2 regions of the Sinorhizobium chiapasense genome follow, and region 2 is predicted to be linked to the other one. Evidence: riboswitches for the same ligand, from Rfam matches in the RefSeq annotation. Region 2 holds a riboswitch; the other holds the start of a gene.
What was found. A riboswitch is a leader RNA that binds a small molecule or an ion and turns the genes downstream of it on or off. The one in region 2 is predicted to bind cobalamin.
Positions count from the first base shown of each region.

Region 1: it holds a riboswitch for cobalamin, as region 2 does, so the genes downstream of both, RB548_RS03040 (aromatic ring-hydroxylating oxygenase subunit alpha) here and RB548_RS09515 (DUF1636 family protein) in region 2, are expected to answer to the same signal.

Region 1 covers NZ_CP133148.1:657,242-660,980, reverse strand. The annotation lists gene RB548_RS03045 (hybrid-cluster NAD(P)-dependent oxidoreductase) at 1-472, opposite strand, end outside; gene RB548_RS03040 (aromatic ring-hydroxylating oxygenase subunit alpha) at 475-1,719, opposite strand; cobalamin riboswitch at 1,827-2,027, opposite strand; gene RB548_RS03035 (DUF6656 family protein) at 2,340-2,939, shown strand; gene RB548_RS03030 (L-threonylcarbamoyladenylate synthase) at 3,051-3,739, shown strand, end outside.
Region 2 covers NZ_CP133148.1:1,986,087-1,989,825, reverse strand. The annotation lists gene RB548_RS09520 (LysR family transcriptional regulator) at 118-999, shown strand; cobalamin riboswitch at 1,171-1,383, shown strand; gene RB548_RS09515 (DUF1636 family protein) at 1,492-1,902, shown strand; gene RB548_RS09510 (ABC transporter ATP-binding protein) at 1,922-2,782, shown strand; gene RB548_RS09505 (ABC transporter substrate-binding protein) at 2,779-3,729, shown strand.

The sequences.
Region 1 (3,739 bases), 1.3 Mb from region 2:
AGGTGACGTCCGTGTCGGGTGCGCAGTCCGCTATCCACCGCGTCATCGACATCATCGGCGTGACACCGGAGCCGGCCGAGATAAACAGGTATTTCTCACCGGGATGGCGAACGAAGCTGAAATCCCCGAGCGGCCCGAGCGCCTTCAGCTTCATGCCCGGCTTCAGTTTGTCGAACATCCAGCGCGTGCCAATGCTGTCCGGTTGCGCCTTGACTGTGACGGCGACCGAGAGCGGGCGTGATGGCGAAGATGACAGCGTGTAGGTGCGCATCACCGGTTCCTCGCCGACGGGCAGCTCGAGCGTCACGAACTGCCCCGGCAGATAACGGAACCAAGCCGGCTTGTCCGAACGGAAGGTGAAGGTCATCACGTCCGCAGTCTCGACCACGGCCGATATGCATTCGAGCAGATGCTGCCGGTCGATCCACGGATGCAACTCGTCGAAATGGCGAAAAGAGGAACCCATTTCCATGGTCAGGCCACCCGCGAGAGAGGAGCGGCGTCGCCTTGGAGGCGGTTCTGCATGAAATTGCAGTACCACTCGACGAACTGCATCACGCCACCTTCGTGCTCGGCCGAATAGGGACCCGGCTCATAGGCTGGCGAGCGGATGCCGAAGGCGTTTTCTTCGACGATCTGGCGATCCTGGTCGTTGGTCTCCGTCCAGACGTGGGTAAGATCCTCGAGCGTGTAGTCGACGCCTTCGACCGCATCCTTGTTGACCAGCCATTTGGTCGTGACCTGCGTCAGCTCCGGCCCGAGCGGCAGCACACGGAAGGTAATGGCGTGATCGCCGAGTATATGGTTCCAGGTCGTCGGATAGTGGAAGAGCAGCAGTGTGCCGATGCGGCTCTCGTTCACCCCGGCCGAAAGCTGCTTGCGGACGGCCTTGACGCCGGACATGGTGTAGCTCTCCGCGTCGTTGATGAGCGGCATTCTCGTCATGCGGAACTGGCCGGTCGGAGCGATCTTGAAGGCGCTCGGCAACCCGGCCGCCTCGCATCTCGCCCAATGCTCGGAAATCTCCGGATCGTCCATCGAGCCCTGCACGCCGGTTACCGTCGGGGCCTCCGGATAGGTGCGGCAAAGCTCCGGGTGGTTGGCGGCGCAATGGTAGCACTCGCGGTTGTTTTCCCAGACGAGCTTCCAGTTGCCCTTCTCGACGATCGTGCTCTCAAAGGCGACCTTAGTTTCGCCAAGACGATGCGGCGCAAGATAGGCCGCGACCGTCTCACGGAACGCCTGGAAGTCCATCGGCTTCTCGGCGAGGCTGATGAAGATATAGCCGCCGACCGTTTCGCAATGCACCGGCTTCAGGCTGTGCTCAGCCGGATCGAAGCCTTCCGGCATCTGACGCGCGAACAGCAGCTTGCCGTCCAGTTCGTAGGTCCACTGGTGGTAGGGACAGACAAGCTTGGCCGAGGAGCCCTTGTGCTGCGTGCAGACGCGCGAGCCGCGATGGCGGCAGGAATTGTGAAGCGCGCGGATCGCTCCCTGCCGGTCGCGGACGACGACGATCGGATAGTCGCCGACCTGAACAGTGAAATAGTTGCCTGCCCGTGGAATTTCGCAGTCGTGACCGATAAAGAGCCAGTCCTTGTACCAGATGTGCTCGAGGTCTTGCCGGTAATAATCCGGGTTGATGTAGAAGGCGCGGTCGAGGCTATAGCCCTCGCGGCGGTTCGTGAGCCGGCGCAGCATGTCGTTCTGAATGTCCATGTCCTGTCCTCGTTCAGCAGTTCGGAGAGGCAGGACAGGAACCAACGCCGACAATGATGCCGGCGCGTCAAAGGCTCCGATCCGGCTGCCCGCCGCAACCAGTTACGGTCGATTTTCGTCCCAAGGCTGGTTTCCGGGCTCTGGAGCGGCCCCGAGAGGGACCCGCCCGGCGCCTTCCCGGACACACCGTCCAGTGGCCTTTTGCCGTGGCTTTCGCTCCACCACCGTTGCGGGGGCAGCGCCGGAATCTGACCGGCTTCCCAATTCTCCGCCCTCCCTCGAGCGGCACCTTGAGTGTCCATATCTAAGCGCGCACGGCGCCTTTGCATTTGCTGATTGGCGACATCCGCTCCTAGAAAGACGACACGATATTCGCTTGTCAAAGCCAGACGCGACGATTGATATTATTTATTATAAACAATGTGATAGGAGAAAATCTGAGCAACTGGCGATTTTTTCGGCAGCGTCATTCCCGGCACGAAACCGATTGGTCATTTTGCGACACGCCTCAGGAATTCTGCCATCGATAAATGTAATAAAAAATCATCTGTTAACCCCGAAGGGCTAGCATTCCGAGGACAGATCAATTCATTTCGCGGACAAGGATGGCGCCGTCGCCGATGGCAAGACTCAGATACTATGACACCGCCACGAGAGCCGCGGTCCCCGCGTCAAAGGCCACGCCCCACGCGGAATTCCTCCGGACCGGACGGATCGACCGCCGGCGGCACTGGACAGCCGAGCAGCGGCGCTACCTCACGCATGAGGAGGTCGCGGAGCAAACGGGGCGGAAACTTTCGGCGGCCGGCGAAACGACCCATAAGCGGATCAACGCGTTTCATTCTTCGATCCACTTCCCGAGGATGATCTTTCACCGCACCCTCCCGAACAGTCCGCATCTTGGCTACTGCCATGTGACTGCCGCAAAAACGCACCTTGAGCGTTCGCATGACATCACCTGGGCCTTCTATTTCGCGAACTTCTTCTCCGATCTCGGTGACGAGACGCATTTCTTCGATCGAATACAGAAGGGCTATTCGCGCATGTACTTCGCCGTGGCCATCGAGCCCAGCGAACACGAAGGGCAGATGGTCATCAACCGCAATGTGCGGGGCAACGGCCTGATCTTCCGGACGCAGGACCCGAAGGTAGCACTGAAGAACGTCCTGATGCTCGGCGCGCGCGACGACGCACTGCGCAAGATCATTCGCAGCCTTTGACCCGATAGCCGTCCGCATCGTCTTTATGGGCGACATGCTTTGACGAAGAAAATCGTTCTGTTTTTCCGGTGCGTCCGTTAAGGAAGCGACGGAAAGGCAAACGGAACCGCCATGGCCGAAATCATCGATACACGCACAGAGCCGGACCGGGCGATCGAGAAAGCCTGCGCCGTTCTTTCCGAGGGCGAGCCGGTCGCGATCCCGACGGAGACGGTCTACGGCCTTGCGGCGGACGCGACAAATCCCGACGCGATCAGCCGCATTTACGAGATGAAAGGCCGACCCCGCTTCAACCCGCTGATCTGCCATGTCTCGGATATGGCGATGGCGGAGGCGCACGTGACGTTCGATCCACTATCGCGCCGCCTTGCGGAGGCTTTCTGGCCAGGCCCTCTAACCCTTATCCTGCCGCAGCGCCCGGAGAGCACCGTGCATACGCTCGCCTCCGCCGGGCTCGATACGCTCGGCATCCGCATGCCTGATGGCTTTTCACGGCAGGTGATCGCTCGCTTCGGACGGCCGCTTGCGGCCCCGAGCGCCAACACGTCCGGCAAGATCAGTCCGACCAGCGCCGCCCATGTGCAAGCCGACCTCGGCTCCAAGCTGAATCTCATCCTCGACGCCGGCCCGGCCGAAATCGGCCTCGAGTCGACGATCATCAAGGTCGAAGACGGGACGCTGCGGCTCCTCAGACCCGGCGGGCTGGACGTCGGAGCGATCGAGAGCCTCACCGGGTGCGTGGTCATGCGGCCCGAAAGCGCCGGCGCGACGATCGAGGCGCCCGGCATGCTTGCGTCGCA
Region 2 (3,739 bases):
CGGATCAGTGAAGAGGCGATCTGCCGCGTTCGTTGAGGGTAGGCCACTCGATGTCGCGGAAAAATGCGCTATAATTCCGAGGACATCGGACCAAATGTCCGGAATTGAGTTTGGCAGATGGACAGTCTCGGATCGCTCAACGCTTTCGTCCAGGCAGCGGACAACCGCAGCTTCACGCTCGCCGGGCGGCACCTGGGCGTATCGTCGTCGGCAATTGGTAAGGCGGTGGCGCGGCTGGAGGAACGGCTCGGCGTGCGGCTTTTCCATCGCTCGACCCGCTCGATCACGCTGACAGCGGAGGGGGCGCTTTTTCTCGAACGCTGCCGGCGCATCTTTTTGGAGGTCGAAGCGGCGGAGCACGAAATCGCTGAGACGCAGGGCGCGCCGCGCGGCAAGCTGCGCGTCAGCATGCCGCTCATCGGCATGCTGACGATGCCGGCGCTCTCGGCCTTCATGCGTGCCTATCCCGAGATCGAGCTCGACCTCGACTTCAGCGACCGCATCGTCGACGTCATCGGCGAAGGCTTCGACGCCGTGGTACGCGCCGGCGAGGTCAGCGACTCGCGGCTGATGATCCGCTCGCTCGGCACCTTCCGCCTCATGCTCGTCGGCTCGCCCGACTATTTTGCAGTGAGAGGCGTGCCGCGAACTCCGGAAGACTTGAAATCCCACGCCTGCCTGCAGCACCGCTACGCGACCAGTGGCAAGTTCGAGCGCTGGCCGCTCAGGGGCGTGGAGAGGGACATCGAGTTGCCGACGACGGCGGTCGTCAACACCATCGAGCCGCTAATCTACATGGCCGAGCAGGGGCTCGGCATCGCCTGCCTGCCGGATGTCGGCATCCGCCGCCAGCTCCGCGAAGGCACGCTCGTCAGCGTGCTCGACGACCACGTCGAACATTCCGGCCCGTTCCGGATCCTCTGGCCCTCCAGCCGCTACCTGTCGCCGAAACTCCGGGTCTTCGTGGATTTCATAGCGGAGAACCTGTTTTCGGCCTGAGGTGTTCGCTCCTTGCTGCCTTCGCATTGGCGGGAGCCAGCTCGCGACGACGTTTCTGTCTTGCGTAATGTAATGTTATTTCGTAACAGAACGCACCGCTCAACGAGACACCCACCCGTGTTGATATCTCCTTTCTCCCTTCATCCGCTGGTTGCCTCGCGCCGCGATTCATGTCACCAAGGGCGCGATGGTGCTGCTTTCGTGATCCGGAAGCGGCTGAAAAGGGAACACGGTGAGGACGACCCAGGAGGGGCCGAAACCGTGGCTGCCCCCGCAACTGTGAGCGGAAAGCGCATTCACACCATGTCACTGGCAAAAGGCCGGGAAGACGTGAATGCGCGGCGACCCGCGAGCCAGGAGACCTGCCATCGAACCGATCAACCACAACGGACGGGGTGTTCCGATGGAAAAGAACTGGCTTCTGCTCGGCGGGCAACCGTCTCCTTGCATCTTCGCCATTTTCTCTCCGGCCCAGCCCGGCGGAGACAAGCCATGGCGAAATCAGACTTCCGACAGCACAAGATAACGCTCTGCACCGATTGCCGCTTCACCGGAGGCCCATGCCGGCCCGGCGCCGAGCTGCTCGCGCAGTTGAACCGCAGCGTTTCAGCGCTCGGCGGGCCGCTCGACCGGGATTTCTCGATCGCCGGCACGGTCGCGATGACCGCCTGCACGCGGCCCTGCACGATAGCCTTCCAAGCGACCGGCAAGGCGACCTATCTCTTCGGCGACATCTCGCCGGAGGAAGACATCGACGATCTTGTCAGCTTCGCCGCCGCCTGCGCCGGGGGCGAGGTGTTTGACGCTTTCCCTGCTGCGGCGTTCAGCGCCAACGGCAAGGGCCTTGCGCGCGTTCCGGCGGCGCTCCTCGTTTCCGAGGACACCGCGGGGCTGCTGCAGTGAGCGCGGGGAGGGCATTTTCATGAGCGACAAATTCAGTAGCTTGCAGCGGGGCGCGGGCGCCAGCCTGCGCGTCGAAGGACTGGTGTGGGGGCCGCGCGTCGGCCTCCGGCTCGTCCGCGATATCGGTTTTTCCATCGCGCCGGGCAGCCGGCTCGCGATCATCGGCCCGAACGGTGCCGGCAAGACCTCGCTGTTGCGCTGCCTCTATCGGGCGGTCGAGCCGATCGCCGGCCGTATCGAGATCGACGGCGTGAACCTCTGGGCGATGAGTGCGCGCGAGGCGGCAAGGACGATTGCGGTCGTCCTGCAGGAAATGCCGGGCGATTTTCCCTTCAGCGTCCGCGACGTGGTGATGATGGGGCGGATCCCGCGTCGCGAGGGGATCAGCGGCTGGAGCGATCGCGACCGCGAGCGGGTGGCGCATGCGCTCGAGCATCTCGACCTTGCCCATCTGGCGCGCCGCCAGTTCGCCACGCTTTCGGGCGGCGAGAAGCAGCGGGTGCTGATTGCCCGGGCGCTTGCCCAGGAACCGAAGATCATCATCCTCGACGAGCCAACCAACCACCTCGACATCCGCCACCAGCTCGAAATCCTCGATCTCCTGCAGACGCTGAAGCTGACGATCGTCACGACGCTGCACGACATCAATCTCGCGGCCGAGTTCGCGACCGAAGTCGCGATCCTGACCGAGGGGCGGCTTGCCGCCTTCGGCCCGCCGGAGACGGTGCTGAAGCCTTCGGCGCTCTCGGCCGCCTTCGGCGTCCATGCCACCGCGCATGGCGATGCTGCGGGCCAGGTTTCCCGCTTTTCCTTCACGCTCTCGCGGTCCGACGCAATGCCCGTCGCGCGACCGTCCCGTTCCACAGGAGTAATCCAATGAACAGACTTCTTCTTGCCGCCGGCGCGCTCGTCCTTGCCGCCGTGCCGGCGCTCGCCCATCCCGTCACCGTCAAGAGCTGCAACCGCGAGGTCACCTTCGATGCCGCGCCTAAGCGGGCGATTTCCAACGACGTCAATCTCACCGAGATGATGCTGGCCTTGAAGCTGCAGGATCGCATGGTCGGCTACACCGGCGTTTCCGGCTGGAAGACGCTGGACGAGCGGCTGCGCGAGGGCGTCAAGCAACTGCCCGAACTCGCGGAAAAATATCCGACGAAGGAAGTGCTGCTGAATGCCGATGCGGATTTCTACTTCGCCGGCTGGAACTACGGCATGAAGGTCGGCGGCGAGGTGACTCCGGAAACGCTGATGCCCCTCGGCATCAAGGTCTATGAGCTGACCGAGAGCTGCATCCACATCATGGCGAAGGGCAAACCGACGATGGAAGACATGTTCGTCGACCTCCTGAACCTCGGCCGCATCTTCGGGGTCGAGGAGAGGGCCGAGGCGCTGGTTCAGGGCTATCGCAATGAGCTCGCCGAGATCACTGCCAGGATCAAGGGAGCCGAGCGGCGGCCAGTGCGCGTCTTCGTCTACGACTCCGGCGAGGAAAAGCCCTTCACCTCCGGGCGCTACGGCATTCCGACCGCGATGATCGAAGCGGCGGGCGGCGTCAACATCGTGGACGATGTCGAGAAGAGCTGGACGGAAATCTCCTGGGAGCCGGTGATCGACCGCAACCCGGAAGTGGTCGTCATCGTCAACTACGGCGAGGTGACCGCAGACCAGAAGATCGCCTTCATGAAGAGCAATCCGGCCTTCAGGAACGTGGACGCGGTGAAGGACGACCGCTTCGTCGTGCTAGAATATGTCGAGGCGACGCCGGGCCCGCGCAACATCGAGACGATCAGGCGGCTGGCGAGGAGTTTTCACGCCGAGGCGATGTGAGTGGGCCGGG